Regions from separate parts of the Paenibacillus sp. JL3B1040 genome, predicted to be linked through region 1. Evidence: predicted binding sites of a transcription regulator. Region 1 holds the regulator's gene; the other holds the start of a gene.
What was found. Region 1 encodes CtsR, which represses protease genes until heat stress. Its sites were predicted from a motif close to ATGGTCAATAAAGGTCAAACA; they were not measured.
Positions count from the first base shown of each region.

Region 2: the regulator CtsR is predicted to act here: its motif matches at 1,939-1,959, upstream of clpP (ATP-dependent Clp endopeptidase proteolytic subunit ClpP).

Region 1 is NZ_CM169317.1:5,080,213-5,096,544, forward strand. It holds gene cysE (serine O-acetyltransferase) at 1-340, opposite strand, end outside; gene gltX (glutamate--tRNA ligase) at 1,318-2,778, opposite strand; gene ispF (2-C-methyl-D-erythritol 2,4-cyclodiphosphate synthase) at 2,844-3,332, opposite strand; gene ispD (2-C-methyl-D-erythritol 4-phosphate cytidylyltransferase) at 3,665-4,369, opposite strand; gene ACZF99_RS23420 (PIN/TRAM domain-containing protein) at 4,446-5,534, opposite strand; gene ACZF99_RS23425 (nucleoside triphosphate pyrophosphohydrolase family protein) at 5,740-6,135, shown strand; gene pssA (CDP-diacylglycerol--serine O-phosphatidyltransferase) at 6,243-6,974, opposite strand; gene disA (DNA integrity scanning diadenylate cyclase DisA) at 7,025-8,101, opposite strand; gene radA (DNA repair protein RadA) at 8,115-9,482, opposite strand; gene ACZF99_RS23445 (hypothetical protein) at 9,659-9,814, opposite strand; gene clpC (ATP-dependent protease ATP-binding subunit ClpC) at 9,984-12,428, opposite strand; gene mcsB (protein-arginine kinase McsB) at 12,460-13,518, opposite strand; gene mcsA (protein-arginine kinase activator protein McsA) at 13,531-14,055, opposite strand; gene ACZF99_RS23465 (CtsR family transcriptional regulator) at 14,124-14,582, opposite strand; rRNA gene rrf (5S ribosomal RNA) at 15,795-15,911, opposite strand; rRNA gene ACZF99_RS23475 (23S ribosomal RNA) at 16,056-16,332, opposite strand, start outside.
Region 2 is NZ_CM169317.1:233,715-250,046, forward strand. It holds gene ade (adenine deaminase) at 1-202, opposite strand, end outside; gene clpP (ATP-dependent Clp endopeptidase proteolytic subunit ClpP) at 1,202-1,801, opposite strand; tRNA gene ACZF99_RS01110 (tRNA-Arg) at 2,035-2,109, opposite strand; gene ACZF99_RS01115 (LacI family DNA-binding transcriptional regulator) at 2,312-3,322, shown strand; gene ACZF99_RS01120 (ABC transporter permease) at 3,418-4,374, shown strand; gene ACZF99_RS01125 (carbohydrate ABC transporter permease) at 4,391-5,278, shown strand; gene ACZF99_RS01130 (type 2 periplasmic-binding domain-containing protein) at 5,361-7,007, shown strand; gene ACZF99_RS01135 (glycoside hydrolase family 30 protein) at 7,043-8,392, shown strand; gene ACZF99_RS01140 (sugar-binding transcriptional regulator) at 8,680-9,726, shown strand; gene gap (type I glyceraldehyde-3-phosphate dehydrogenase) at 9,803-10,813, shown strand; gene ACZF99_RS01150 (phosphoglycerate kinase) at 11,026-12,207, shown strand; gene tpiA (triose-phosphate isomerase) at 12,264-13,016, shown strand; gene gpmI (2,3-bisphosphoglycerate-independent phosphoglycerate mutase) at 13,017-14,564, shown strand; gene eno (phosphopyruvate hydratase) at 14,606-15,898, shown strand.

The DNA.
Region 1 (16,332 bases):
CTTTTTCCTTCCCGCTGCCGCCCAACGTGACTCCCTGATAGATCACCACGTCGTCCCCAATTTCGCAGGTTTCGCCAATCACGACGCCCATGCCGTGGTCGATGAACAACCGGTTGCCGATCCGCGCGCCGGGATGGATTTCGATGCCGGTGAAAAACCGGCTGATCTGCGAAATCGTGCGTGCAGCCGTATACCAGCGGCGGCGATAGAAAAAGTGTGCGATCCGATGGCTCCAAATCGCGTGCAGACCGGAATAGGTAAAGATCACCTCGAACCAGCTTCGGGCCGCCGGGTCGTTGTCGAACACCGCCTGGATATCGGATCGGATTCTCTTGAACATAGTTTTCCCCCACCTTCTATTCCTATCGCAAACGGATAGACCTATGTAAAAAGGCGCCCCTGCAGCTTTCGCTGCAGAGACGCCTGGCGACGCGGTTCCACTCTGCTTTGGATGAGTTTGCCTCCGGGTCCGGTGGATGCAACATGCAGATCCAACCGAGCCTCGGCATCAGGCCGACTCCTCCCTCTTCAAGCCCTTAACGCGGACGATACGGCGAAAGCTACAGCGCCTCTTTACAAAGCGCGTTCGCCTCCGCGGCTCCCGGGTGCATTTCCGCCAGCGCGTATCCGGATAACTTCCAGCCTGGTTTCTTCTCTGCGCGGTCCGCACCGAAGGGTCCCGGTTATCCTCTCTGGTTGATACGGCTGATCGCGTACTTCTCCCGATCTATGCCGATGGTATCAAGGCGGCCGTCAGCCGCCATTCTTGCAATTGTAGGATGTACCTGCCTTTATATTACCTAATGGACGGCCTACTGACAATGGCAGCCCCAAAAAATTTACGCACTCTCTAACGCTTGCAACAGACGCTAAAGGAGTAAAAACGGCGCGTTCCCAGCGCTAACGCTTGCCTGAAACCTTATTTCAGGATTTCAGCAAGAAAACGGGGGAAGTTGGTCTCCATAAGCATTCTGGCAAGCGTTAAAAAAGAAATCCGCTTCTTTTCGCCGAAATAAGCATCGTGGCAAGCGTTAGCGTATGAACGAACCCGCGGATAAGCGGGTTACGCGGATACACCAATGCATGGATACGTGGACACGCGGGATACGCCAACGCGTAGTTAAGTGAACACGTGGACACGCTAGAGACGCCATCCGTGATACGCGAATACGAGACTCGTGGATACGCGGGGCCAAGCGAATGCGCGGACACCCAAAAAACCGTTCATCCCGATCTGCCGGACCAGATTATACGACCGGCGCTCCATGCCGAACCGGTTCATCAGGTCGATCAGCCGCGCATACGCCGCCCGCTATCCTACAAAGCGGCGATGCGCACCTTCAACCGGTCGACGACTTTGTCCCGGCCAAGCAGATAAAGGGTCTGGTTCAGGTCCCGTCCATGCATTTGGCCGGTCAACGCCACGCGGATCGGCATGAATAGGCCTTTGCCTTTGCTGCCGGTCTCCTTCTGCACCTCTTTGATCGCGGCACCGATGTTCTCCACGCTGAATTCGCCCATTCCTTCGACTTTACTCAAAAACGCGGCAAGCACGCCGGGTACCTGCGGCTCCGCCAACACGGCGGCACCTTCCTCGTCCAGCGACAGCTCGCTGCGGAAGAACATTTCCGACAGCTCCACGATATCCGAAGCCGCGGTCATTTGCTCCTGGTACAACGCAACAAGGGCTTCCGCCCACGCCTGCTGCTCCGGCGACAGCTCGGCCGGAAGCTTCCCGGCCCGCTGCAGATGCGGGATGGCCAGCAAGGCGATCCGCTGCGAATCGGCGTTTTTGATGTAGTGGTTGTTGAGATGCGCCAGCTTGTTCGTATCGAACACCGCCGGACTGCGCGACAAGCGGTTCGCGTCGAAGATCGAGATCAGCTCGTCCTTGCTGAAAAACTCCTCTTCCCCTTCCGGCGACCAGCCGAGTAAGGCGATAAAGTTAAACATCGCTTCCGGCAAATAACCGAGCTGGTCGTACTGCTCGATAAATTGAATCACCGATTCGTCGCGTTTGCTCAGCTTTTTGTGGTTCTCCCCAACGATCAGCGTCATATGGCCGAACACCGGCGGCTCCCAGCCGAACGCATCGTAAATCATAAGCTGGCGCGGCGTGTTGGACACGTGGTCCTCCCCGCGCAGCACGTGCGTGATGTTCATCAGATGATCGTCCAAGACGACCGCGAAGTTGTAGGTCGGGATGCCGTCTTTTTTCACGATCACAAAATCACCGCTGACGTCGGACTCAAACGAAATCGTCCCTTTGACCAGGTCGTCAAACGTAAACGTGCGGCCTTCCGGTACGCGGAAACGAATGCTGTATTGCCGGCCCTCCGCGTCATACGCAGCCAACTGCTCCGGCGTCAAGTGACGGCATTTCCCGGAATAGCGCGGTGTTTCGCCGCGGGCCATTTGCTCTTCGCGCTCCTTCTCCAGCTCCTCTTCCGTACAGTAGCAGCGATAAGCCAGACCCCGATCCAGCAAGTCCTGCACCAGCGGACGATACAAATCAAGACGCTCCGTTTGTCGGTACGGCCCGTAGTTCCCGCCGACGTCCACGCTTTCGTCCCAGTCTATGCCCAACCACTTGAGGTAGGTCAGCTGGTTCTCCTCACCGCCGGCCACGTTGCGCTTCACGTCCGTATCCTCGATGCGGACAATGAATTTTCCTCCGTGATGTCTGGCAAACAAATAATTGAACAACGCCGTTCTGGCGTTCCCGATATGTAAATGACCCGTCGGACTCGGCGCATAGCGCACGCGAACTTCAGCCATTCCAATCCCCTCCCTAGTTTTAAGACGATGCCGTCAAAACCGCCTTTTGAACTACCTCTACAAGCTTATGATGATAGCACATTCTGGACCAGACAGACAACGCATTGTGCCGCAATGCCTTCGCCGCGCCCGGTAAACCCGAGCTGCTCGGTGGTCGTGGCCTTCACGTTGACGCGCTCCGGTTCCGCCCCAAGCGTACGGGCAATAACGTCCACCATTTGCGGAATGTACGGGGCCATCTTCGGCTTTTGCGCGATGATCGTCGCGTCCAGATTGCCGAGACGGTAGCCTTTGTCAACCGCCATGTCCCATACCCGTTCCAGCAGAACGACGCTGTCCGCATCTTTGAACGCCGGATCGGTATCGGGAAAATGGCGCCCGATGTCCCCGAGACCCAGCGCACCCAAAATCGCGTCGCTGATCGTATGCAGCAGCACGTCGGCGTCGGAGTGTCCCAGCAAGCCTTTCTCGTAAGGAATATGCACCCCGCCGATAATGCACGGTCTGCCCTCCACGAGCTGATGCACGTCGAAGCCCTGTCCTACTCTAAACATCCTCTCCATCCTCTCCCAGTCATCTTTTAATCACGAAGTAGCTCGAGGTAGCCTATTCGACATCGAATCTTGAATTCAGTCAGTCGCTCCGTTGCTCACGTAGGCTTACCTACGCTCCGCTACTCCCTCCCTCCTTCATCCAACCTTCTCGGTGCTTAAAACCTGACTCCCTTTAGAATCACGAAGTAGCTCGAGGTAGCCTATTCGACATCGAATCTTGAATTCAGTCAGTCGCTCCGTTGCTCACGTAGGCTTACCTACGCTCCGCTACTCCCTCCCTCCTTCATCCAACCTTCTCGGTGCTTAGACCTGACTTCTTTTCATCACGAAGCTCACCTATTCCGCTTCTTCCCCCGGATAAACGCCGCATAATCCAAATCCTCGGGCGTCGTGATTTTGATATTGTCGTACGACCCTTCCACCAGCTTGACGGGGATGCCCAGCCGTTCGACCAGCATCGCGTCGTCGGTGCCGACGACCCCTGCCTCCGCCGCCCGTTCATGGGCCGCCAGCAGATCGTCGCGCCGAAAAGCCTGCGGCGTCTGGATCGCCCACAAGCTGCTCCGGTCCAGGGTTGCCGCAACCCAGCCCTGCCCGTCCGCCTGCTTGACCGTATCCTTCACCGGTACGGCTAGCACGGCCGCGCCATGGGTTTTAACGGCTTCACAGCAAGCCGTAATCTGCTCTCTCGTGACAAAAGGGCGGACGCCATCATGCACCAATACCCAAGGCGTGCCGAGATGCAGCAGTCCTTGGCGTACCGAGTGCTGACGCTCAGCCCCGCCCGGAATAACCTGTATTTGCCCGGCCATGCCGTATTCGGCAATCCATGACCGGCACCGGTCCACATCCTGTTCCCCGGTGACAAGCACGATTCGCGTGATCGACGGATGACGGTGAAACGCCTCCAACGTATGGATGAAGATCGGCTTGCCGTCCAGCATGAGATACTGCTTGCTTTCCGTCGTTCCCATGCGCGTGCCGCGGCCTGCCGCCACTACGATCACACCCGTATCGCCGCTTGCTTCCAACCCCATCATATTCTGCCTCACCTTTGCCCGGAATTCATCCGCGCCGCGGCCAGCGCAGCGCAGTTAATCCCATCATACCGAATTACTGGGCTTTTTCCAACAGTTTTGGCTTGGCAAAAATCATTCGTCCCGCCGAGGTCTGCAGCACGCTGGTCACCAGCACCTCCGTAATGGTGCCGATGTAATCGCGCCCGCCTTCCACGACGATCATCGTTCCGTCATCCAAGTAAGCGACCCCTTGTCCATGTTCCTTGCCGTCTTTGATGACCTGGACCATAATTTCTTCGCCAGGCAGCACAACCGGTTTGACCGCGTTGGCCAAATCGTTGATGTTCAGCACGGACACGCCCTGCAGCTCGCACACCTTGTTGAGGTTGAAGTCGTTGGTCACGACTTTGCCCTGCAGGACCTTGGCCAGCTTGACCAGCTTGCTGTCAACCTCGGAGATTTCCTCGAAATCCCCTTCGTAGATCATGACCTTTACGTCCAGCTCTTTCTGAATTTTGTTCAAAATATCCAGTCCCCGCCGCCCGCGATTGCGCTTGAGCAGATCCGAAGAATCGGCGATATGCTGAAGCTCCTCCAGCACGAATTCCGGAATGACGATCGTTCCCTCAATAAAGCCGGTTTTGCAAATGTCGGCGATCCGGCCGTCGATGATCACGCTGGTGTCCAAAATTTTGTGTTCCTCCGCCCAACGTTCCTCTTCCGGGAGGGAAGCCCCCCATTTGCCGGATTTCCATAGCGCGGACAGCTCTTCCTTCTTGGCCAGCCCGACGTACAGCCCGATGTAACCGAACAGCGCCGATACCGTGAATTGCGCCATGCTCTCCAGCGTGCCGAGCCAGGACAGCAGGGGATAGACCGTTAAAGAAAGAAGTAGTCCCGCGGTCAAACCGGCCGCACCGGCAGCCATTTCATTCATCGGGATTCGCGTTAAAGCGGCGATCCACGTTTTCACTCTGGAAGAAACGACGTCTGCAGCCAAGGAGAACAGGAACAAGAACAGTAGCGCGCCGGCCGCGGCCCAGATCAAATTCGCCGCAATCGGGTTCATTGCGCGAAACCAGTCGCTGGCGGCACCCGGCAACACGCCGGACAACCCGCCGGTTGTATAACCGAACCAAGCCCCGCATAAACCGGCCAGAATCATCAAGTATTTTTTCAGCACGTCTCTCTTCACCTCCTAGATAAGTATCTTCTTTAGCCAGTATGAACCAATTTCAAGGCGCATAATCCGTGAACGATAACTTTTTTTACCAGAAAATAAACATTTAAAATCCATACACGCCCCTTGGCTATGGGATTTCAGGTTGATCTTGGAGGAAAAGGTGGAATATAATGAATTCAATTCATAATATTGAGGTGGATGGAAAATGAGCGCACCAAGCCTTCAGTCTTTTCAAGAACAAGTTTCTGAATTGTTGCTCCGTCACCGCAGCTTGCTGGACGTCATGTCGAAGCTGGGACAAACCAACGCCGCTGCCGTCCGTTCCGTGACCAAATCCGTAACCGAATGCGGTTGCATCGAGCTGCACGCCACCAAACAAGATTTCGAGCCGGGCATGGATTTGCAACAAGCCAAAGAAACGATCGCCAAGCACGTGCATGGCGAGCTGTGCGAAAATTGCCGGGATGCGATTACGAACGAGCTTGGACGTAACCTTTTCTATATGTCCGCCCTATGCAATTTATTGGGGATCAACATGGAGGAGATCGTGGAGCGCGAATCGCAGAAATGCGCCACGCTGGGGTTATTCAACTTATCGTAAACGTACTGGTCCTGATGAATGAGGATAGGGCCAATCAAAAAGGCATCGATCCTTTCCCGCCTGGGGAGATCCATGCCTTTTTCGTATAGTTTGGGGTAAATCCGTGCTCAGCGCTTCGAACGATACATTTCCTGTGCATCGGTGTCGTCGTCCCGGGATTTGCGGCGGAGCAGCCGGTGGATATTCTGTCTTATTCCGTATGCCGCATATAGGACCAAGGGGATAAAAATTAGCTTCACCATCTGGTCCGGGAACACGACGGCGATGATCACCGCGAAAATCACGACAAGCGGCGTGTAAGCGATCGCTTTTTTCGGCAGGCCGATTTTCTTGAAGTTCGGGTATCTCACCGTGCTGATCATCAAATACGAGAGCAGTATCATGGACACGACGAAATAAGGGGCCGTGATTTCCCCGTTAAAAAGCGACAGCGTCGCCACAACCCCGCCTGCGGCCGGAATCGGCAATCCGATGAAATATCCCGGAACGCCCTTCTGCACATTAAAACGGGCAAGCCGCAGCGCCCCGCACATTGGAAAAATAATCGTGACGGCCCAAGCGATGCCGGGGGGAATGCTGTGAAAAGAAATCAAATACATGATCAGTGCCGGGGCAATACCAAACGAAATTAGATCCGATAAGGAATCGAGCTCTTTCCCAAACTCGCTCTGCGCGTTCAATGCGCGGGCGACCCGTCCGTCCAAACCGTCGAGCAGCATAGCGACAATTACCATGATGGCAGCCAGACTAAAACGGCCTTCCAGAGCCAGCATGATGGCCAGCATTCCGAGAACCATGTTTCCTAACGTAAACAGGTTCGGAATCGATTTCGTAATCATCTCTTCACCTCGAGTAGATATTCCTCAACCATTCATTGATGATAGGTGATTTAGATTTGTCTGTCAATGAATACCTGTTCCTGAAGACGTTTGAGCCCTTCTTTGATGGCGCGGGCGCGGACCTCGCCGATGCCGTCGACCTCATCCAGCTCCTCGATGCTGGCCATCATCACGTTCGGCAAGCAGCCGAAGCGCTCGACCAGATTATGAATGATCACATTCGGCAAGCGGGGAATTTTGTTCAGCACGCGATACCCGCGCGGGGAAATCAGTTCCTCCGATGTTGCGGCGGAGGAAGGATACCCCAAAAGCTTGGTAATGTGATTGTCGTCCAGCAGTTCATCGTCGGTCGAACGTTTGAGCCCCAGGATGATTTCCCGGATCGCTTCGTCCTGGTCTTCCTTGGCGTAGTCCTTATACAATAGCCACGCCTCTTCCTCCATGTTGCTGACCAGTTCTTCCATCTGCATGCTGATCAGCCGCCCCTCCGTGCCCAATTCGTTAATGAACCGCTTGATCTCCATCTTGATCCGGATCACCATCTCCACCCGTTGAATGACGTTGATGACCTCGGGCAGGGAGACCAGTTCCTCAAATTCGGAGGCCGTTAGGTTCGTCAAGGCTTGATTCAAGACAGACCGGTATTTCTCCAGCGTCTGAATCGCCTGGTTCGCCTTGGTCAGGATAACGCCGATTTCCTTCAAGGCATACCGAAGTCCCCCCTGGTAAAGGGTAATGATGTTCCGGCGCTGGGAGATGGAGACGACCAGCTTGCCGGTCTGTTTGGCCACCCGCTCGGCGGTGCGGTGCCGGATGCCCGTCTCCGAGGATGCGATCGAGGAATCGGGAATCAGTTGGGTATTCGCGTACAAAATCCGCTTCAAATCCTCACTAAGGATAATCGCCCCGTCCATTTTGGCGAGCTCATAAAGATAGTTCGGCGAGAAATCGCAGTTGATGGAGAAGCCCCCCTCGACGACTTCCATCACCTCCGGGCTGTAACCGACGACGATCAGGCCCCCGGTCTTGGCCCGCAGCACGTTCTCAAGGCCGTCGCGGAAAGCCGTTCCCGGAGCGACAAGCCTCAGCAAATCGTTCATTTTCTCTGCTTGGGTAGTTTCCTTCATCATTCAATGCCCCCTAATCTAACGCAACAGCTAGCGCATCTGCAACGGTATTTACGCCTATCAATTGAATCCCTTGCGGTCCTTTCCATCCTTTCATGCTTTTCTCCGGCAAAATCACCCGCTTGAAGCCAAGCTTGGCCGCTTCCTTCACCCGCTGCTCCGCCCGGGAAACCGCCCGCACTTCGCCGGTCAAGCCAACTTCTCCGAAAAACACGTCGTAGGGCTTCGTCGGCAGATCGCGAAAGCTGGATGCGACGCTGACCGCAATCGCCAGGTCGACCGCCGGTTCGTCCAGCTTGACGCCGCCGGCCAGGTTGACGTATGCGTCCTGATTTTGCAAGAATAGGCCCATCCGCTTCTCGAGCACGGCGATGATCAGATTCATCCGCTGATAATCCACACCGGTCGCCATCCGCCTTGGCGAGGGAAAGTGGGTAGCCGCGATCAAGGCCTGCAGCTCGACCAGCATCGGACGCGTTCCCTCCATGCTGGCGACGACGGTCGAACCGGCTACGCCGAGCGGCCGTTCGGACAGAAACAGCTCCGACGGATTCGCCACCTCCGCCAGACCGGATTCGTTCATCTCGAAAATTCCGATTTCGTTGGTCGAACCGAAGCGGTTCTTGACCGCCCGCAGCAACCGATAGGAGTGATGCCGTTCGCCTTCGAAATAAAGCACGCAATCGACCATATGCTCCAGCAGCCTAGGTCCGGCGATCGCCCCTTCCTTGGTGACATGGCCAACCAGGACCGTGGCGATGCCTTGCCCTTTGGCAATTCGCATAAACCGCGCCGTGCATTCGCGCACCTGCGATACGCTGCCGGGGGCGCTGGTGACTTCCGGCAAATAGACCGTTTGGATCGAATCGATGACCAGGAAATCGGGTTTCACGCTTTCGATTGCCTCTTCGATTCCGTCCATGCTGCTCTCGCACAACACGAACAGATCCGGGGACAACGCTCCGAGCCGTTCCGCCCGCAGCTTGGTCTGTCGGACGGATTCCTCCCCCGATATATACAACACCTTCAAGCCGCTTCGCGCCATTTCATGCGAGGTTTGCAGCAGCAGGGTCGATTTGCCGATTCCGGGGTCCCCGCCGACGAGCACCAGCGAACCCGGCACCACGCCGCCGCCGAGCACCCGGTTCAGTTCCCCGATCCCCGTTTGAATCCGCGGTTCTTTGCCGCTTTCTATATTTATGATCGATTGCGGCTTTTCTTTCGCATGAAATATGCCGGATGTCATGCCCTGGGTTTTGACGGTTTTCTCCACTTCCTCCACCATGGAGTTCCAGGCGCCGCACCCCGGGCATTTTCCATACCATTTGGGCGATTCGTAACCGCATTCGGAGCAATAAAACTTATGTTTTACTTTAACCATTTATCTCTCCTTCTTGCCTCTGCAATATTTGACAGACCCCGCGGACACCGTATTCGTTAATGGTTACTAAAATATTACCATTCTTTCGGGTTTATCGAAAGTTATCCGAGCGCTGCCACCAGGGAAGACGGGATAAAAAACAGCCCCAAAGCATCGCTTTGGAAGCTGCTTGTTACTTATTTCATCGGCTTAATCGTTACAGATTTGTAGTATTTTCCAAAAAAATATTTTGCCTCTCCGACCAGCCCGTCGATGAGCCCCGCCATCCCCGATGTACGCGCCACCGTCGAATTGTTCAGGAACAGGACGTCGGTGACTTGATGCTCCCGCACGAAGTCGACCAGGCTGCCATCGTTTCTTCCACCAGTTTCAGCCTCCCTGATTCTTTCTCCTCTTCGCCAAAACCGCCGTTATCTCCTCCCCTCCGAAATCGCAAAAACGCAAAAGGACCCGCAGAGGGTCTGCAGGTCCGTTGGTATTGCTGACGGGAATCAACTCCCGTTACGCGTTTTTAATGAAAGTTCCCGTACGCTCCACCTTCAGGGCGCCGTTCTCTTCGTCGATTGTCAGCGAGTCGCCTTTCTTCACGTTGCCGGTCAGCAGCTCCTCGGACAGCCGGTCTTCGATATGCTTCTGGATCGCCCGGCGCAGCGGACGCGCGCCGTATGCGGGATCGTAACCCTCTTTGGCCAGGAACGCTTTCGCTTTGTCCGTCAGCGTAAAGTCGACGTCGTATTCGCGCAGCCGTTTACGCAATTCTTCGGACATCAGGGTGACGATCTGACCGATATGCGCTTCCTCGAGCGAATGGAAGACGATAATTTCGTCGATCCGGTTGAGGAATTCCGGACGGAAGCTCTTCTTGAGCTCTTCCATCACTTTGCTCTTCATATTGTCGTAGTCCGCGCCGGAGTCCTGCACGGCGGTAAAGCCGAGCCGCGTATTGCGTTTGATCGCTTCCGCACCGACGTTCGAGGTCAAGATGATCAGCGTGTTGCGGAAATCGACCACGCGGCCCTTGGAGTCGGTCAACCGGCCGTCCTCCAGCACCTGCAGCAGAATGTTAAACACTTCCGGATGCGCCTTCTCGATTTCGTCCAGCAGGACGACGGAATACGGTTTGCGGCGCACCTTCTCGGTCAGTTGCCCGCCTTCCTCGTACCCGACGTATCCCGGAGGCGCGCCGACGAGACGAGCCGTGGAATGTTTCTCCATGTACTCGGACATGTCGATGCGGATCACGGCGTTTTCGTCGCCGAACATCGCTTCGGCTAGTGCACGAGCCAGCTCGGTTTTACCTACCCCGGTCGGACCCAGGAAGATGAAGGAGCCCATCGGGCGCTTCGGATCCTTGAGGCCCGCCCGCGCCCGGCGAATCGCCCGGCTGACGGCCTTTACGGCTTCTTCCTGGCCGATCACGCGCTCATGCAGGATACGCTCCATATTCAGCAGGCGTTCGGTTTCCTCTTCCTTCAGCTTGTTGACCGGAATTCCCGTCCAGCTGGCGACTACCTGGGCGATATCCTCCGGCGTCACTTCGGAATCGGTGCGTCCTTGTTTTTCTTTCCATTGGTTTTTCGTTACGTCCAGCTCTTCGCGGATCTTCTGCTCCGTATCGCGAAGCGCGGCCGCTTTCTCGAATTCCTGACTTTGCACCGCCGCGTCCTTCTCCTTGCGGATATCCTCCAAGCGGCTTTCCAACTGCTTCAGATTCGGCGGTACCGTATACGAGTTGAGCCTTACCTTAGACCCCGCCTCGTCGATCAGGTCGATCGCTTTATCCGGCAGGAAACGGTCTTGAATGTAGCGGTCGGACAATTTAACCGCTTGCTCGATCGCTTCGTCGGTGATTTTCACCCGATGATGCGCCTCATAGCGGTCGCGCAGCCCGTGCAGGATTTGGATCGCCTCGTCGACCGACGGCTGATCCACCGTGATCGGTTGGAAACGGCGTTCCAGCGCCGCGTCTTTTTCGATATATTTGCGGTATTCGTCCAGCGTGGTTGCGCCGATGCATTGCAGCTCGCCGCGAGCCAACGCCGGCTTCAAAATGTTCGAAGCGTCGATGGCGCCCTCCGCGCCGCCGGCCCCGATCAACGTATGCAGCTCGTCGATAAAGAGAATGATATTGCCGGCTTGGCGAATTTCGTCCATGATTTTTTTCAAACGGTCCTCAAATTCGCCGCGGTACTTCGTACCGGCAACGACAGAGCCCATATCCAGCGTCATGACGCGTTTGTCGCGCAAGGTCTCCGGAATTTCATTATTGATGATCTTTTGCGCGAGACCTTCGGCGATGGCCGTTTTCCCGACGCCCGGTTCCCCGATCAGCACCGGATTGTTCTTCGTCCGGCGGCTCAGCACCTGGATCACCCGTTCGATCTCTTTGCTGCGGCCGATCACCGGATCCAAATTGCCCTCTTTGGCCGAAGCCGTCAAATCGCGGGCAAGGCTGTCCAGCGTCGGCGTATTGACGTTGGCCGGAGCGCCGTGATGGCTGGATACCGCTTCGCTGCTGCCCAGCAGTTGCAGCACCTGTTGACGCGCCTTGTTCAGGCTGATGCCGAGGTTATTGAGCACGCGGGCCGCCACGCCTTCCCCTTCGCGAATCAGGCCGAGCAGAATATGCTCCGTGCCGACATAAGTATGGCCGAGCTTGCGCGCTTCATCCATGGACAGCTCGATGACTTTCTTGGCGCGCGGCGTATAAGCGATATTGGTCGGCTGCTCCTGTCCGCGGCCGATCAGCGTTTCCACTTCGTCTTGAATTTTCTCGAGTCCCAGCCCCAATCCGATCAGCGCTTTGGCGGCAATGCCTTCGCCTTCACGGATGAGCCCGAGCAGCACGTGTTCCGTCCCGATATTGTTATGTCCCAGCCTTACGGCTTCTTCCTGGGCCAACGCCAGTACTTTCTGGGCGCGTTCCGTAAATCTTCCAAACATCATCTTCTCCTACACCTCCATAATAGTCCTCTCGTTATTTCCCCATTCGCTCTCGAATGAGTTTGGCGCGGTACATATCCCGTTCCCCCGGAGACATGCTGTTGCTGAATTTCTTCTGCAAAAACCCGGGCTGCGTCAACACGTTCAGCTCATTGATCGCCTGCGCCGACACGTCGTCGATGAGGCCCAAGTCTACGCCAAGCCGCACATCGGACAGCCGCTGGGCGGCTTCCTTCGAGTCGATGATATACGCCTGCGATAAAATTCCGTAAGAGCGCATGACCCGATCCAACATCCGCAGCCGCGATTCGCCGATCAGTTTTTCTCTCGCCGTCTTCTCGTGCTGAATGATCTGCAACACCACGCCGTATAAATTTTCGATGATCTCGGCTTCGCTTTGTCCTAGTGTAATCTGATTTGAGATTTGAAACAAGTTGCCCATCGCTTCGCTGCCTTCGCCGTAGATCCCGCGGACGGTCAAGCCGACCTGCGATACCGCGGATAAGATGCGGCCGATCTGCTGCGTCAGCACCAAGGCCGGCAAATGCATCATCACCGAGGCCCGAAGTCCGGTACCTACATTCGTCGGGCAACTGGTCAAGTAACCGCGGCGGTCGTCGAATGCGTAATCCACATGCGATTCGAAAATGTCGTCGATCGCCGTCGCTTTTTCCCATGCCTCCTGGACCTGAAGCCCCGGATACAGACATTGGATGCGCAAATGATCCTCTTCATTCACCATAATGCTGAGGCTTTCGTCCTCGCTGATGAAGACCGCCCCATTTCGGGATTCGTTCGCCAGGTTGGGACTGATCAAATGCTTCTCGACCAGCACCCGCTTATCCAGTTCATCCAATTCCGCGAGAAGGATCGGGTACAGTCGGCCGTGGTCCTGAAGACGTTCATCGTTCAAGACCTCCTGCAACTGCTTCAGCACCTCCTCCGATTGCGTGTTGGTGGCCAACATCGGGAAGGGGTGATGCAGCACGTTGCGGGCGATCCTTACCCGGCTGCTGATCACGATATCGGACTCCTTGCCCTGGCGGCTCATCCATTCGCTTAGCGGCTGTTCGGTAAAACGGAGATTGGTCACCCTGCGTCCCTCCTACTCTGCGGATATGTTCTTCTCAAGCTCGCGAATTTGATCCCGCAGCGCCGCCGCCTCTTCGAATTCCTCCTGGAGAATCCGGTACTGCAGCTCGCGGCGGAGATCTTCGAGCTTACGTTTTACTTGGATATGACCGCCGGTCCGTTTCGGAACTTTTCCGACGTGAACGGTATTGCCGTGCACCTTCTTAAACAGCGGGTCCAAGCGATCGTTAAAATATTTGTAGCAAGAGCTGCACCCAAAACGCCCGATTTTGCTGAACTGGGAATACGTCATGCCGCATTCTTCGCAGCGCAGGTGTTCGGGGGTACTATGCCCGGAAACTTGACCTTTGTTCGACGGACTCAAATCGAGAAAGCCCGACAGCAGGTTATGAATCGAAAAGCCGCCCGAAGTGCCGGGAATCAGCTCCCCTTTTTCCCTGGCGCAGGTCTCACAGAAATGAAACTCCGTCTTCTCGCCATTGACGATTTTCGTAAAATGCAAGGTTGCCGGGCGTTTGCCGCACTCTTGGCATTGCATTGCACGTCCCTCCTTCACGGGATAGCTAAGACAGCAAATCCTTCAACCTGGGTATTGCAAAATGTTGCTTAACTCAACAATGAGATCAGCATCGCTCTCATCAATCTAGCCCGGATCTGGTCGCGATACGGCAGTTTGACCGCCAGCACATCGCGGGATACCGCCGAGCGCATCAAGGCGGCTTCCCGAGGGGTCAAAAAGCGGGCCTCCTCCAGGCGATAAATCAATCCTTCCGCCGCGGATTGCCCGATCTCGTCACCGATCGTCTCATGCAAATGCGTATGCAGCGACGTTGGTCCCGGCAACTGAATGCGCCGAATCCGAACGTAACCGCCGCCGCCGCGTTTGCTTTCGACCAGGTACCCTTTCTCCAACGTAAAACGGGTGCTGATGACATAATTGATTTGCGACGGCACGCAGGAAAACTGGTCGGCAAGTTCGTTACGTTGAATCTCTATAATCCCCTCAGGACTCTCATGCAAAATACTCTTGAGATACTTTTCGATGATATCGGAGATATTACGCATCACTCATCCTCCATTATTCCACACGTGAATCTCATGTTGCGGCTTTGCTGTAAATCAGAATTGCTCGTCAAATCCAGTCGAATAAGCGGATGCCGGATGCCGGATGCCGGATGCCCGTTGTCATGTTGTTGCGTTGGCACATTGGCACGGGTCACGTCACCGTTGCCACGCTACCACGTAGTCACGAGGTCACGTCACGTTCCCGCATTATCATGTTGTCATGCCACGTTGCCATTTACCGTTTAGCGGTTGACTTTGACTTTCTTTGACTTTATTAACATTATACCATAATTTGATCATTTGCCAAGGGGGTCCGGTTTCAGTTTCAGTGTGGGCGTGAGCGGTGGAAAATATTCGTGGTTAAGCGTATGAGAAAACCGTCCGGTTGGTGCCGGACGGCGAAGAAATAAAGTAACTGTTAGGTACCCGCGGTCAAGCGCCAATTGAAATAGTTGTGCCTGTGCAGTTAATTCTCACCTTTTCGGCAAATCAGGCTCAATAGTTGCACCAATGCATCTAAATTCGCTCAAATAGCCACATTCCACGACCATCGCCGAAAATAACTGCATGCAGGCAACTAATCCCCCAAAAACGGCGGTTTCTCCGGAAATAACTGCAGCTCCGCACTTATTGTTCAAACAAAAGAGCACCACCGGATCAACGGTAGTGCTCTTTGTTGTCATCCCTTGACGAAGTAGAAGTTAGTTACTGAAATAGTTGTGCCTGTGCAGTTAATTCTCACCTTTTCGGCAAATCAGGCTCAATAGTTGCACCAATGCATCTAAATTCGCTCAAACAGCCACATTCCACGACCATCGCCGAAAATAACTGCATACAGGCAACTAATCCCCCAAAAACGGCGGTTTCTCCGGAAATAACTGCAGCTCCGCACTTATTGTAAAACTAAAAGAGCACCACCGGTCAACGGTAGTAGTGCTCTTTGTTGTCATCCCTTGACGAAGTAGAAGTTAGTTACTGAAATAGTTGTGCCTGTGCAGTTAATTCTCACCTTTTCGGCAAATCAGGCTCAATAGTTGCACCAATGCATCTAAATTCGCTCAAACAGCCACATTCCACAACCATCGCCGAAAATAACTGCATACAGACAACTATTCTCCCATAAACGGCGGATTCTCCGGAAATAACTGCAGCTCCACACTTATTGTTCAAACAAAAGAGCACCACCGATCAACGGTAGTGCTCTTTCCCTTTGCTTGGCGGCGTCCTACTCTCCCAGGACCCTTCGGTCCAAGTACCATCGGCGCTGGAGGGCTTAACGGTCGTGTTCGGGATGGGAACGCGTGGAACCCCTCCGCCATCGCCACCAAACATGATTTTTGCGCTGCTTCCGCTGCCTGATCCCTGCTTCAGCAAAAGATCAAACCTTAGAAAAGACATGCAGCTTAAAATCGTCATTCAGACGCTTGATCGCCTGAAAACTGGATACGAAACGAATTTGTGTTTTAGATGTTTTTGGATAAGCCCTCGACCGATTAGTACCTGTCAGCTCCATACATTGCTGCACTTCCACCTCAGGCCTATCAACCTCGTCGTCTTCAAGGGGTCTTACTAATTGGGAAATCTCATCTTGAGGGGGGCTTCACGCTTAGATGCTTTCAGCGCTTATCCCGTCCGCACTTAGCTACCCAGCTGTGCTCCTGGCGGAACAACTGGTGCACCAGCGGTGCGTCCATCCCGGTCCTCTCGTACTAAGGACAGCTCCTCTCAAATTTCCTACGCCCACGACAGA
Region 2 (16,332 bases), 980 kb from region 1:
CCCCGATCGTGTGCGCCGCGTCTCCCACGAAGGCGATTCGTCCTGCGGCAACGGCGACGTCCGTCTGCGGCAGCAGCTCTCCGGTATAGACATTGACCAAGACGCCGCCTTTCACGACCAAATCGGCCTTGGCCCTGCCCATGGCGACATCCGCCAATATGCGGCTTACTTCATACAGCTTCTTCCTTTCGGATTGTTTCATCTCCCGATTCGCTCCTTTAATGAGGTAGTAAGTCATCGATCAACCTAATCAAGTTTCAAGTCACGCCAAGTCACGCCAAGTTACCATAGTCACACCAAGTCACATCAAGTTACGTATAGCTATGTCAGGTTTCGCAAAGTCACATTAAGTCACTAAGTTACGACTGAGTCACACCAAGTCACGCCAAGTACCTTAAAGCTGTGCTAAGTCGTGCTAAGCTATACAGTGCTATACAGCAGTGTCATACAGAGCTATACAGTGTCATACAGAGCTATATAGAGCCGTACAAATCGCACGGAGTCGCAGAAAGTCACTAAAAGTCACTAAAAGTCACTAAAAGTCACTAAAAGTCACTAAAAGTCACTAAAAGTCACTAAAAGTCACTAAAAGTCACCCAAAGCCATGCCAAGTAACTCAATGCAGGATGCCTGCCCCATTTATCCAAGCCCATTCTAGTGCGCTAACGCTTGCCACGGAGCTTAATAAGGCCAAAATCATTGCGCACGGAGTCTAACGCTTGTCACAGAGCTTATTGTCCAATTTACAGCCGGAAACAGGTGCATTTATTGAAAATAGTGTCGCTCAGCGTCGTTAGAGTTCAGATACCGCTAAAAAAGCAGACTTAGTGCTTGTCATCAGCGTTAGAGCGGGCGGGTGCAGGCCTCGGGGGTTCCTGGCGGCGGCTCAGCAGGGTCAGCGACTCCCAATTCTCCTACCGCACCGGCGGCGGTCCACGTCTCCATTTCGCCTGGGCACCCGGCGGCGCCCAGCGACTCCAAGGGTCACCCGGCGGCGACAGCCCGGCTTCTCCCCTAAAAGGACTAGTATCGCCCGGGCGCGATCCGGCGTCTTCCCGGGTGGCCCAGCGGCTCCGGGGGAGACTGGGAGCTAGCTTCCCGGCGGCGCCTATACCTGGTTATTTTTAAAAATAACTATAACAAGAAAGGCCGCCCTTCGAACAGAACTTTCTGTTCAAAGCGCAGCCTTCCGTTCCAAGCCTTAGGCTTTGGCGGTTGGATTCACTTTCTCGATGACCTGGTCGACCAGGCCGTATTCCTTCGCTTCCGCCGCGCTCATGAAGTAGTCGCGGTCGGTGTCCTTCTCGATCCGGTCCAGCGGCTGGCCGGTCCGTTCGGCGAGGATTTGGTTCAGCTTGTCGCGCATTTTGAGGATGCGGCGGGCGCGGATTTCGATGTCCGTCGCTTGGCCTTCGGCTCCGCCGAGCGGCTGATGGATCATGATTTCGCTGTTCGGCAGCGCATAACGTTTGCCCGGCGCGCCGGCATTCAGCAGAAATGCGCCCATCGAAGCGGCCAGCCCGACGCAAATCGTGGAGACGTCCGCTTTTATGAACTGCATCGTATCATAAATCGCCATGCCGGCCGTAATGGAGCCGCCGGGGCTGTTAATGTAAAGGGAGATATCCTTCGTTGGATCTTCCGCGTCCAGAAAGAGCATCTGGGCAATGATGGAGTTGGCGACAACATCGTTCACCTGGGAGCCCAGGAAGATGATCCGGTCCTTGAGCAGACGGGAATAAATGTCGTAAGCGCGTTCGCCGCGGTTGCTTTGTTCAACGACCATAGGAATATAACTCACCGATAAAACCTCCTTAAATTTAGGGTGTTCATAAGAACGGCCCTTCTATTTGGTATGCTTGGCAATCATCGCTTCCATCCATCTAAGAATTGACGGAAACGAAGAAGATTAATCTCATCATAAACAATTTATTCGAGAAAGTCAAAGAAAGTCAAACTCAGGGGAATAAAAAAAGTCCAACAGACGTTCGTCAGGGACTTGTTCGTGTGTTTAGTATGGTTTTAGTATATAGATGGCGCGCCCGCGAGGAATCGAACCTCGATCTCAGGCTCCGGAGGCCTACGTCATATCCATTGGACCACGGGCGCAAATTTAGCGAACAAAAATTATTATATGACATTTCAAATTAAAACGCAAGACGCAAATCTAAAAGGTTTGCTGGGATTGGCTGGGTTCCCGAAGAAAGCGCCATTTATCGGAACATCCCAAAATAAGGATTGTCATGAAAGCGTTTCTATGGTAACTTGATGAATATATAAAAACGTTTTTATAGATAGGGTGTATCATGAGATGGGTAAAGTCACCATTAAGGATGTGGCCAAAGCGGCGGGGGTTTCGATCTCCACGGTTTCCAACGCACTAAACGATGTCGATGTACTGAATCCGGAGACCAAATCCCACGTGCTGAAGGTAGCCAAGCAGTTGAACTATGTGCCGAATTTGAACGGGAAGCAGTTGAAGTCGAAGAAGACGAATATGCTCGGTTTTTTCACGACCAGCTTATCGGGGCCTTATTTCTACATTTTGGTCGAATCGATGGCGCGGGAGAGCGAGCGGCTCGGATACGGGTTGAACGTGGTGGTTACGACCGACAAGCAAACCATCATCAGCAACATCATGGGCAGACGGGTGGACGGCGTCATCATCTACGAGGAGTTGCGGATCGACGACCGGGATATCGCGATGATGGAGAAAGACAAGATCAAGGCGGTATTTTTGGATCGGGTCATTCAGAAGGAAACGATGGGAACGGTCATTTTCAATTCGTATGCGTCCGCTTACGAAGCGACCAAATACCTGATCAGTCTGGGCCATAAGAAAATCGCGTACCTCTCCGGCGTGGATACGATGTACGACAGCGTGCAGCGGAAGGAAGGGTATCTTGCGGCCTTGCGGGAGCATCAACTGCCGGTGGACGAGGATTTCATTTTGCAGGGGTATTTTGAAGAAGAGAGCACGTATAACGCGGTTCGGGCTTATATTCACAAGCATCCGGGCAAAATGCCGGACGCGATTCTCGCCGGCAATGATTTGAGCGCGATCGGGTGCATTAAGGCGCTGCGGACTTACGGCCTCGAGGTGCCCAGAGACATCAGCGTCGTCGGTTTTGACGATATCGATATTGCCCAATATTTTACGCCGCCGCTTACCACGGTTCGGAACCAGATCGCCAGACAAGGGATCTTGGCCGTGAACCATTTGGTGAACATGATCAAGAAGCGGGAGCACGGAATGGTGCAGAAGCTGGACGGAGAACTGATCGTGCGGGGCTCGAGCCATGTCCGTTTAAGCCGGGATTAAGCGCCAGCGCGTTTGCAAGCGGTTTAAACGATCGGGGCTTTTCGGTTTGAAATAAAAACGTTTTTATCCGCGTGGGATAAAGAGAGGAGCGCAAAATGGCGAAGTCAGTTGCGGCGGCCAAGAAACCGATGGGAGCAAGAATCAAGCACTTCTTTATCGACTTCGGCAGGCAGTGGGAAATCCAGTCGATGATCTGGCCGGGGATCATTTTTATGATTGTTTTTTGCTACATCCCCATCTATGGATTAACGATCGCTTTCAAAAACTATACGGTCATCGATACGTTAAGCTCCGCCCCTTGGGTGGGACTGGACAACTTCAAGATTATCGCAAACGACAAATACTTCTGGGATTCCGTGGTGAATACGCTGGGGATCAGCTTTCTGAAACTGGCCATCGGCTTCGTCATCCCGATTATCCTGGCGATCATGATCTACGAGCTCAGCATGGGACGGTTCAAAAAAATCGTGCAGACCATTTCCTATCTGCCGCACTTCTTGTCCTGGATCGTGCTCGGCGGGATGCTGATCACCTGGTTCTCGACCACCGGCATGTTCAACCAGCTGCTGCTTGACCTGGGTCTGATCTCGAAGGCTCAGAACATCATGCTGGATCCGGGCAAATATTGGTGGATCGCCGTTTTGTCCGATGTCTGGAAAGAGGCGGGCTGGGGGACGATCCTGTATCTCGCCATCATGGCCAAGATCGATCCGACCTATTACGAGGCGGCCAAGATCGACGGGGCGAGCCGGCTCCGGCAAATTTGGAACATCACGTTACCGAACATGAAGATGATTATCAGCTTGAACCTGATCCTCACCGTAAGCGGCCTGCTCGGTTCCAACCTGGACCAGACCTTGGTGCTGATGAATTCCCAGAACCGGGAAAAAGCCGAGGTCATCAACTCTTACGTGTACCGGATGGGGATGACGCAAGGGGACTTCTCCTACGCGACCGCCGTCGGGCTCGGCGTCTCGATCGTATCGGTCATGTTGTTGGTGGTTGCCAATAAGGTGACCAGCAAACTCAACGATAATCAATCTGTCCTGTAAGGAAGGAGCAACAGCCATGAATCGAAAGGCGGTCAAACAGGATCTCGACAGCAGAATCTTCGATACGGTCAACGTCACGGTCCTGATTTTATTCACGATCCTCATTGTCATTCCGCTCTGGAACGTCATCGTTTCCTCCTTCAGTTCGGGGCGGTCGCTGGCGGAAGGCGGCTTCGTCTTCTGGCCCAAGGAATTCTCGTTGGAGAACTACCAGGCGGTGTTTCGGGACGATACGATTTGGCAGTCATTCCTGATCTCGGTCCTCAAAACGGTTATCGGCGTGGTCACCCACGTATTCTTCTGCGCGATGATCGGTTACGGGCTCAGCAAGAGCAACGTGCGCGGCCGCAAGCTGTACGTGACGATGGGCGTTATCACGATGTTTTTCTCGGGCGGTATGATTCCGACGTATTTGCTCATTAAATCGCTGGGCCTGCTCAACAGCTTCTGGGTGTATATCATCCCGGCCCTGTTCAGTTATTACGACGTCGTGATCCTGATGAACTTCTTCCGGAACGTGCCGGATTCCCTGGAGGAATCGGCCAAAATCGACGGTGCCGGCGACTGGAGAATCTTCCTGAAGATCTTTATCCCGTTGTCGATGCCGGCGATGGCTACCATCGCTTTGTTCAACGGCGTGAACCAGTGGAACGACTTCATGACGACGAAGCTGTACATCACGGATCAATACCTGTATCCGCTGCAAATGAAGCTGTACGAAATCATCGTTCAATCCCAGACCCAATCGATGCAGAACATCGCGGGTTCCGTCGTGATTGAAACGACGACCAAAGGAGTTCAACTTGCAACAATTGTGATTACGACTTTGCCGATTGTTGTGATTTATCCATTATTGCAAAGATACTTCATCTCGGGCATGATGCTGGGGGCGGTGAAGGAGTAACGAATCGGCCTAGCGATTTGGAACGGCTTATGCGAGTTGGACTATTTTTTAGTTTGCGCCTATAAAAAGGGAGGGTACATGTATGCTTAAGTTGAACAAGAGTCTTGCCAGAAAAGGAATGACGGCTTGCGCCGCCCTGCTGACCGCAGCACTGATCGTCACCGGTTGCGGCGGTTCCGGCGCCGGTTCGAAGGCCGCGAAAGAGGACGTATCCCTGGAGAACCGGTATACCCCGGATGCGAATACGCCGGCCTGGAAGCTGGATAAGAAGGAAGAGCCGACCCAACTCACCTGGTATGTCAACGCCGATTGGTGGAATACCGATTTCGGCAATGACGTAGTCACGAAGAAAATCAAAGAGGACTTGAACATCGACATCAAATTTGTTACGGGTGACGACACCAAGCTCAATACCTTTTTTGCCGGCAGCGACATGCCCGATTTGATCACAGTGTTCGATTCGAACTCGGCCGTTGTACAAAAGGCTTCATCCTGGGCTTTGCCGCTGAATGAGCTGGCGGAGAAATACGACCCTTATTTCAACAAAGCGGCTGCGCAAGATACGCTCAACTGGTTCAAGCAAGCTGACGGCAACACGTATGGTTACCCGAACTACTCCAACACGCAAGCCGATTATGACAGCGGTAACATTCCGGCTAAGACCGCCTTCGTGATCCGCAAGGACGTTTATGAAGCGCTTGGCAAGCCTAGCGTCGGAACGCCGGAGGAGTTCAAGAACGTGATGCAGCAGATCAAAACCCAGTTCCCGGATCTGATACCCTTCGGCTTTAACTCGATTGGCGAGGGCACGGGATCCCTGGGCGACGTGTTCCAGGACTTCCTTGGGGTGCCGCTGGAAACCGAAAACGGCGAATTTTACAACCGTAATTTGGACGAGGACTATTTGACTTGGCTGAAAACATTAAATGAAGTACACCAAGTCGGCAACATCAGTGACGACAGCTTTGCCGATGACGGCCCGGCTTTTGAAGAAAAGGTGAAATCCGGCAAATACGCCACGATGCTCCTTGACGGGACTCCGCAGCAAGGCGGCAACCTGCAAATTTTCGCAAACGCGCATCCGGACCAAGCTTATCTGGCGATCGACGGACCGCAAAGCACGGCGGGCAACACGCCAAAACTGAACCAATCCGGCATCACCGGCTGGATGATCAGCTTTATTACGAAACAATGCAAGGACCCGGCGAAGGCGATCCAAATCTTCACGTACCTGCTGGACGAAGAAGGCCAAATGCTGATGAACTACGGGATCGAAGGCGAAACGTACACAAAGAACGCAGATGGAACGGTTCAATTCACGCCGGAAGTGAAAGAACTGCAGCAAACGGATGCGGACAAATTCAAGAAAGAATACCGCATGGGCGAATTCATGTTCTTCGGCCATGACCGTCACAAAGCGCTGAGCGCCGACGCTTTTCCGGAATCCATTAAGCAAATGCAAGAGTGGGGCAAAGGCAAGCTGGTTCCGCACTTCATCCTTGAAAATATCAATCCGGACGCGGGATCTCCGGAGGCTCGCTCCTTGACGGCGATCAACACGACCTGGAACACCACGATGGTCAGCTTGATCCGCGCCAAGAACGGCGGGGAATTCGAGAGCACGCTGAACAACTATAAGAAATTTCTTGATGACAACGGTTGGGAACAAATCGTGCAAATCCGTACGGAGAAAATGAAAGCGAACAAAGAAAAGCTGGGAATCAAGTAAACCGGGCGTCACCTATAGATATGGAGGGAAACAACATGCATGAGATCGAAATTTATTATTCCTCAGGAGCATCCTCTCTTTTCGTCCGTCAATCGCAGGAGCAACTGCGGCCGCGGGATTCGGAAGCCTCGGAGGTCGCAGTCCGATTGGACGATTCCGTGAGCTATCAGGCGATGGACGGCTTTGGGGCTTCTTTTACCGATTCGGCCGCCTATCTGATCCACCAGGTGTTGACCGATGAGCAGCGCGCGTCCTTGATGAAGAAGCTGTTCGATCCGGAAGAGGGGATTGGCCTTTCGGTGCTTCGCAACCCGATGGGCGCTTCGGATTACGCCCGGTTCATCTACAGCTACGACGACTTGCCCGAAGGCGAGACCGATCCGGAGCTGCGGCGGTTTTCGATTCGCCATGACGAGGCCGACGTGATTCCGCTCTTGAAAGAGGCGTTGGCCTTAAATCCGTCCATCAAGCTGTTTGGCTCGCCCTGGAGCGCGCCGGGCTGGATGAAGACAAGCGGATCGATGATCGGCGGGGAACTGAAGAAGGAGTATTACGAAGCGTACGCGAACTACTTCGTCCGTTATATCGAGTCCTACGCCGAGCATGGCTTATCCATCTATGCGGTGACGCCGCAGAATGAACCGTTGTACGTGCCGGGACATTACCCGGGCATGCGGATGACGGCCGAGATGCAGATCGATTTTGTAAAAAACGATCTGAAACCGGCTTTTGCGAAGCGCGGTTTGTCCACCAAGATTTTGGCCTATGACCACAACTGGGACCGTCCCGATTATCCGCTGTCCGTATTGCAGGAAGCGGCGGAAGCGGTCGACGGCGTGGCGTGGCACTGGTATGGCGGACAGACATCGGCGCAAAGTCAAGTCAGACAGGCCTTCCCCGGCAAAGAGGTTCACTTCACCGAAGGCTCCGGCGGGGAATGGATTCCGGCCTTCGAACCGGCCTTCTCCAATGTCATGCGGACGGGGATCGAGATTTTGCGGAATCACAGCCAATCGCTCGTGCTCTGGAATATGGCGCTCGACGAGCAAAATGGGCCGACCGTCCCGGGCTTTGGCCGCAGCACGTGCCGCGGGATCGTGACGGTGAACCGGCAGACCCGCGAGTTCGAGTACACGCTGGATTACTATGCCCTGGCCCATTTCAGCAAAGTGATTCGCCCGCAGGCGGTACGGATCGCCGCCGAAGCCGATGCAGCTGCGATTCGCTCCGTGGCGTTCCGGAATACGGATGATTCGATTGCCGTCGTTTTGTTTAATGACGGGGAGGAAGCGAGAACGGTCGCGATGGAGCTGGCAGGGACGGAAGGAATCCGGTTCCGGCTCGGACCGAAGAGCGCGTTGTCCCTTCGTATCCCTAGCGCCTAAATCCCGCTTGCGCGGACAGATGATATGAAGAAGAAGCCCGCTCCTTTTGCGAGAGTAGACCGCGTTTTGCGTCTATTTCTCGCGAAAGGAGCGTTTTTTTGCGGCATATCAGGGGACGCCGAGAGGTTCATGTATAAGTGAAAAGGCAAAAGTAAATGATACGGACGTCAGGCTTGCAACCGAACTAAATATTGGTTAAAATATCAGTGGGACTTAAAAAGTTTACCCGGGACATTTTAAGGCCAAGGAGATGGAGAGAGAAGACGAAGCTTGCAGGAGTGGAAAGCATGCGAAACCTATTAGAGATTCAAAAGCAGCTTCTTCCTGATCTCATGGACATTCTCAAGAAAAGGTACACTATACTTCACCAGATCATGTTGTCTGATGTCATTGGCCGCAGAACCTTGGCAAATTCGCTGGACATGACGGAGCGTGTGTTGCGTGCCGAAACGGATCTTCTGAAGGCTCAGGGCCTGATAGAAATCGAGAATATAGGCATGAGAATCAGCGACGCGGGACGGGAATTGCTTGAGGAGATGGAGCCGGTCGTGAAAGAGTTGTTCGGCCTCTCCAACTTGGAGGAGACGATCCGTCAGCATTATGGGCTGCGAAAAGTCGTGATTGTGCCTGGAGACTGCGAAGTCTCGCCGCTGGTGAAGCGGGAGCTGGGGCGCGCAGGAGCCAAAGCGTTGCTGAGCGCGATGCGCGGGACCGATGTGGTCGCGGTGACGGGCGGCACGACATTGGCGGAAGTTGCGGATCAACTGAATCCGCCGCATAACGTCACGATGAAGCAAAGCTGGTTTGTTCCGGCTCGCGGAGGACTGGGCGAAAGCCTGGAAATCCAGGCGAACACGATTGCTTCCGGCATGGCCAAGCGAGTAGGGGCGGGTTATCGCCTGCTGCACGTACCGGATCTGCTAGGCAAAGAAGCCTACGAATCGCTCGTCAACGATCCGAACATTCAGGATATCGTGAACATGATCCGTAAGGCGCGTATCGTAGTGCACGGGATCGGAGACGCTATGGAGATGGCGCGGCGCCGTAAGCTGGAGCCGGGCATGGTCGAGGAAATTCGAAGGGAAGGCGCGCTCGCGGAATCATTTGGTTACTATTTTAATGAAGATGGCGTCGTCGTCCATAAGATGCTGACCTTAGGCCTTCGTCTCGAAGATATCAAGCAGACGGATACCGTCATCGGAATCGCGGGAGGCAAGAGCAAGGCGAGGGCGATTCATGCCGTATTGCGCTTCGGACACGAAGACATTCTGGTTACCGATGAGGCGGCCGCGAATGAGATCGTAAGCGAGCTTGGGATGCAGTCCGGGAAGTAAGTAAAGTTTACTCATGACGGGTTTTATCGGACCTGTCTTGAATAATAAAAAAACGAACACTGGGAGGAACTATTCAATGAGTGTAAAAGTAGGGATTAACGGTTTTGGACGTATTGGACGCCTGGCATTCCGCCGCATTCAAAACGTGGAAGGTATCGAAGTCGTAGCGATCAATGACCTGACAGATGCGAAAATGTTGGCTCATTTGTTGAAATATGATACAACTCAAGGCCGCTTCGACGGTGACGTTGAGGTGCATGACGGTTTCTTCAAAGTAAACGGCAAAGAAGTTAAAGTTATGGCTAACCGCAACCCTGAAGAATTGCCTTGGGGCGAGCTTGGCGTTGACATCGTTCTGGAGTGCACAGGCTTCTTCACAACGAAAGAGAAAGCTGAGCTTCACCTGAAGGGCGGCGCGAAGAAGGTTGTGATCTCCGCTCCGGCTACAGGCGACATGAAAACCGTTGTTTACAACGTAAACCATGAAATCCTCGACGGTACGGAGACGGTAATCTCCGGCGCATCCTGCACAACGAACTGCTTGGCTCCTATGGCTAAAGCGCTGAATGATAAATTCGGCATCGTGGAAGGCTTGATGACGACGATCCATGCTTACACCGGTGACCAAAACACGCTGGACGCTCCGCATGCGAAAGGCGACTTCCGTCGTGCTCGCGCAGCCGCAGCTAACATCGTTCCTAACACGACTGGCGCAGCGAAAGCGATCGGCCTGGTTATCCCTGAGCTGAAAGGCAAACTGGACGGCGCGGCTCAACGCGTACCTGTACCAACCGGTTCCTTGACTGAGCTTGTAACCGTTCTGGAGAAGACCGTTACGGTTGACGAAGTTAACGCTGCAATGAAAGCCGCTTCCGACCCGGAAACCTTCGGTTACACGGAAGACGAAATCGTATCTTCCGATATCGTAGGAATCACTTACGGTTCCCTGTTCGACGCAACTCAAACGAAAGTCATGACGGTTGGCGACAAGCAACTCGTGAAAACCGTATCCTGGTACGACAACGAAATGTCCTACACGGCTCAATTGGTTCGTACGCTGGAATACTTCGCGAAAAAAGTAAAATAATCAAGCAATTCCAATTAACGTTTCATCCAAAGAGGAGCAACCTATTCAGGACTCCTCTTTGGTTCTTGCATGAAATACGGCATTCACACACACCGTTTTTTATAAATAGAGATCAGTTTCATAGAGCTTAGGAGAGAAATCCGAATCAAAGCCGTAGATGCGCATTTTCCAGGTTGGAAGACCCCGCGCATACCGTTAGGAGGAACGTGGAGATGAACAAGAAAAGTGTACGTGATGTGGAAGTAACCGGCAAACGCGTGTTTGTCCGCGTAGATTTTAATGTACCGATGCAAGACGGCCAAATTACCGACGACACTCGAATCCGCGAAACGCTGCCGACGATCAAGTATTTGATCGAAAATGGCGCCAAAGTCATCCTCGCCAGCCACTTGGGGCGTCCGAAAGGCCAAGTCAACGAAGATATGCGTCTGACCTTGCCGGCGAAACGCTTGGGCGAACTGCTCGGCAAAGAAGTAGCCAAAGCGGACGAAGCTGTAGGCGATGCCGTAAAAGCCAAAGTCAATGCCTTGAACAACGGAGACGTACTGGTGCTCGAAAACGTGCGTTTCTACCCGGGCGAAGAGAAGAACGATCCGGAACTCGCGAAGCAATTCGCCGAACTGGCCGATCTGTTCGTTAACGATGCGTTTGGCGCCGCTCACCGCGCGCACGCTTCGACCGAAGGTATCGCTCATTTCCTGCCGGCCGTATCCGGCTTGCTGATGGAGAAAGAATTGTCCGTTCTCGGCAAAGCGCTGTCGAACCCGGATCGTCCTTTTACCGCAATTATCGGCGGGTCGAAGGTGAAAGACAAAATCGATGTCATCGACAACCTGCTGAACATCGCGGACAATGTGTTGATCGGCGGCGGCCTGGCTTACACCTTCTTCAAAGCCCAAGGTTACGAGATCGGCAAATCGCTGCTGGATGAAACCAAACTCGACGCTTCCCTTGGATTCATCGAGAAAGCGAAGAAGCTGGGCAAGAACTTCGTCCTTCCGGTCGACTGCATCGCAGCTGATGATTTCAGCGCAACGGCGAACCATAAAGCCGTGGATATCGACAGCATTCCTGCAGATTGGGAAGGCGTGGACATCGGGCCGAAAACCCGTGCGATGTATGCCGATATCATCAAGAACTCCAAACTGGTGGTTTGGAACGGGCCGATGGGCGTATTCGAAATCGATATTTTCGCGAACGGGACGAAAGAAGTGGCTGAGGCCTGCGCAACAACGAAAGGCTACACCATCATTGGCGGCGGCGATTCCGCAGCGGCGGCCGAGAAGTTCAACCTGGCTTCGCAAATGGATCACATCTCCACGGGCGGCGGCGCTTCCCTGGAATTCATGGAAGGCAAGGCGCTTCCGGGCGTCGTGGCATTGAACGACAAGTAAGCTTTGAATAACTCATTAGATCAAGGTTCATCTATGAAATAAAAGGAGTGGGCTCTATGAGAACACCAATTATTGCCGGAAACTGGAAGATGTTCAAAACCGTTTCCGAAGCCAAAGCCTTCTTCGAAGCCGTTAAAGGAAAAGCGGAGGTTGCCGGCGTAGAGAGCGTAATCTGTGCGCCGTTCACCAACCTTCCGGCTTTGGTGGAAGCAGCGAAGGGCACGTCGATCAAAATCGGCGCGCAAAATATGCATTTTGAAGACGAAGGAGCCTTCACCGGAGAAATCAGCGGCCGCATGCTGAAAGAGCTTGGCGTGGATTATGTCATCATCGGCCATTCCGAGCGCCGGGCGTATTTCGGCGAAACCGACGAAATCGTGAACAAGAAGATCCTGGCTGCCTTCAAACACGGGTTGACCCCGATCCCTTGCGTCGGCGAGAAGCTGGAAGAGCGCGAAGCCGGTCAAACGAAAGAAGTCGTGAAAGTGCAAACCGAAGCGGCTTTGAAAGGGTTGACCGCGGAGCAAGCGGCGCAAGTCGTGATTGCGTATGAACCGATCTGGGCGATCGGCACAGGCAAATCCTCCACGTCGCAAGACGCGAACGAAGTGATTTCCTACATCCGCAGCTTGGTGAAGGGCCTTTACGGCGACGATGTGGCCGCGAAGATCCGCATCCAATACGGCGGCAGCGTGAAACCGGAGAACGTGAAGGAGTACATGGGCCAAAGCGATATCGACGGCGCGCTCGTCGGCGGTGCCAGCCTGCAACCGGACTCTTACATCCAGCTCGTTGAGGGGGCGAAATAAATGACGGCTCCCAAACCAGTAGCTCTGATCATCATGGACGGGTTCGGACTTCGCGACAAAGTTGAAGGCAACGCGGTTGCCCAAGCGAACAAACCGAACTATGACCGTTATTTGAAGCAATACCCGAACACTACGTTGACCGCCAGCGGCGAAGCGGTTGGTTTGCCTGATGGGCAAATGGGGAACTCCGAAGTCGGTCACCTGAACATCGGCGCCGGCCGGATCGTATACCAGGATTTGACCCGGATCTCCAAATCGATTCGCGAAGGCGAATTCTTCTCGAACGAAACGCTGGTCAATGCGGTGCGCAGCGCCAAATCGAAAGGCAAGAAGCTGCATCTGTACGGCCTTTTGTCCGACGGCGGCGTGCATAGCCACATTGAGCATATGTTCGCTATGCTTGAACTGGCGAAGAAGGAAGAGATGCACGAAGTTTACGTGCATGCCTTCCTCGACGGCCGCGACGTGGCTCCGGACAGCGCAAAAGGCTTCCTGGAGCGGCTGATCGCCAAGATGAACGAGCTTGGCGTCGGCAAGATCGCCACCGTGCAAGGCCGCTACTACGCGATGGACCGCGACAAACGCTGGGATCGCGTGGAGAAATCGTACCGGGCCATGGTGTATGCGGAAGGACCGCAATATACCGACCCGATTCAAGCCGTCACGGAATCGTACGAGAAATCGGTGTTTGACGAATTCGTCATGCCGACCGTCATCGTCGATGGCCATGGCCAACCGATCGCGCAAGTGGAAAGCGGCGACTCCGTCGTCTTCTTGAACTTCCGTCCGGACCGTGCCATTCAGTTGTCCAACGTTTTCACCAACAAGGATTTCCAAGGCTTCGACCGCGGGCCGAAATTCCCGAAAGACCTGCACTTTGTCTGCCTGACGCTGTTTGCGGAAACGGTGGACGGGTACGTTGCGTACAAGCCGAAAGATCTCGACAATACGTTTGGTGAAGTATTGGTCCAACACGGGAAGAAGCAGCTGCGGATCGCCGAAACGGAAAAATACCCGCACGTCACGTTCTTCTTCAGCGGCGGCCGCGACGTGGAGCTTCCGGGCGAAAAACGCGTGTTGATCGCCTCGCCGAAGGTGGCGACCTATGACCTGAAGCCGGAAATGAGCGCCTATGAAGTCGCAGAAGCGTGCGTGAAGGAAATCGAGTCGGATCAACACGACGCGATCATCCTGAACTTCGCCAACCCGGATATGGTCGGACACTCCGGCATGATGGAGCCGACGATCAAAGCGGTTGAAGTCACGGACGAGTGCGTGGGCAAAGTTGTGGACGCCGTCAAAGCCAAAGGCGGAGTCGTCGTCATTATTGCCGACCACGGGAACGCCGATATGGAAATCGACGACCAAGGCCGTCCATTTACCGCGCATACGACGAATCCGGTGCCGTTCATCGTGACCGACGAGAACGTTGTGCTGCGTGAAAAAGGCATCCTCGCCGACGTAGCTCCGACACTGCTGGACCTGATGGGTCTGCCGCAGCCGCCGGAAATGACCGGCCAATCGATGATTGCCAGCCGCAAGGCGTAACATAAGAACCGAAATACCACTACAAAGGAGACTGTATTCTAATGACGATTATTTCTGACGTATACGCTCGCGAAGTCCTGGACTCCCGCGGGAACCCTACCGTTGAAGTTGAAGTTTATCTCGAATCCGGCGCGATGGGCCGCGCGATTGTTCCTTCCGGCGCTTCCACCGGCGCGCATGAAGCCGTAGAGCTTCGCGACGACGACAAATCCCGTTACCTCGGCAAAGGCGTATTGAACGCCGTGAAGAACGTAAACGAGATCATCGCTCCTGAAGTGATTGGCATGGACGCGCTGGACCAAGTCGGCATCGACAAAATGATGATCGAGCTGGACGGCACGCCAAACAAAGGCAAACTGGGCGCCAACGCGATCCTGGCCGTTTCGATGGCAGTTGCTCGTGCTGCCGCAGACGCTCTGGACCTGCCGTTGTACGCTTACCTGGGCGGATTTAACGCGAAGCAGCTTCCGGTTCCGATGATGAACATCGTGAACGGTGGCGCGCATGCCGACAACAACGTTGACGTGCAAGAATTCATGATCCTGCCTGTAGGCGCTCCTTCCTTCAAAGAAGCTCTTCGCACAGGCGCGGAAATTTTCCACAACCTGAAATCCGTTCTGAAAGCAAAAGGCCTGAACACGGCTGTAGGCGACGAAGGCGGCTTTGCTCCGAACTTCACTTCCAACGAAGACGCTTTGTCCTCGATTATGGAGGCGATCACGAAAGCCGGCTATACGCCAGGTAAAGACGTATTCTTGGGGATGGACGTCGCTTCCACCGAGTTCTACAAAGACGGCAAATACCATCTGGAAGGCGAAGGCAAATCCTTTACTTCCGCTGAGTTCGTAGACCTGCTTGCTTCTTGGGCAGACAAATATCCGATCATCACGATCGAAGACGGCTGCGCCGAAGACGACTGGGAAGGTTGGAAACTTCTGACCGAGAAACTGGGCAGCAAAATCCAACTCGTAGGTGACGACCTGTTCGTAACCAACACGGAACGTTTGTATAAAGGGATCAAAGATGGCATCGGCAACTCGATCCTGATCAAAGTAAACCAAATCGGTACGCTGACCGAAACGTTCGACGCCATCGAAATGGCCAAGCGCGCTGGCTACACCGCGGTTGTATCGCACCGTTCCGGCGAATCCGAAGACAGCACGATCGCCGATATCGCCGTGGCAACGAACGCCGGCCAAATCAAAACCGGTGCTCCTTCCCGTACGGACCGTATCGCGAAATACAACCAATTGCTTCGCATCGAAGACCAATTGGCCGACCTCGCTCAATACAACGGCTTGAGATCCTTCTACAACCTGAAGGAACATCGTTAAGAAGGACGGCCGATTCATACCGGCCTAACCCTAACAAGGCCCCCTGCGATTTACATGCAGGGGGCCTTGTTGGTGTAGTTGGGGCGGCACGTTCTTTGCGGCATAGCGAATAGGCGGCGGAATTTTCGCGAAGTAGCGGTAAAAAATCACTCTACTTACGGCGTTTCGGCGATTGGTGAAGAAATAAGGTGAAGAAGTAACGCTATTGCTTGGCGATTGGGGGAAATGCGGGCCTTGGGAGTCACTTAAGGTGATAGAATCACTCTATTACGCTCAAATTGGGCAAAGGTGAGGAAATAAGGTGAAGAAGTAACGCTATTGCTTGGCGATTGGGGGAAATGCGGGCAGTTGGAGTAACATAAGGTGATAAATTCCCTCTATTACGCTCAAATTGGGCAAAGGTGAGGAAATAAGGTGAAAAAGTAACGCTAATG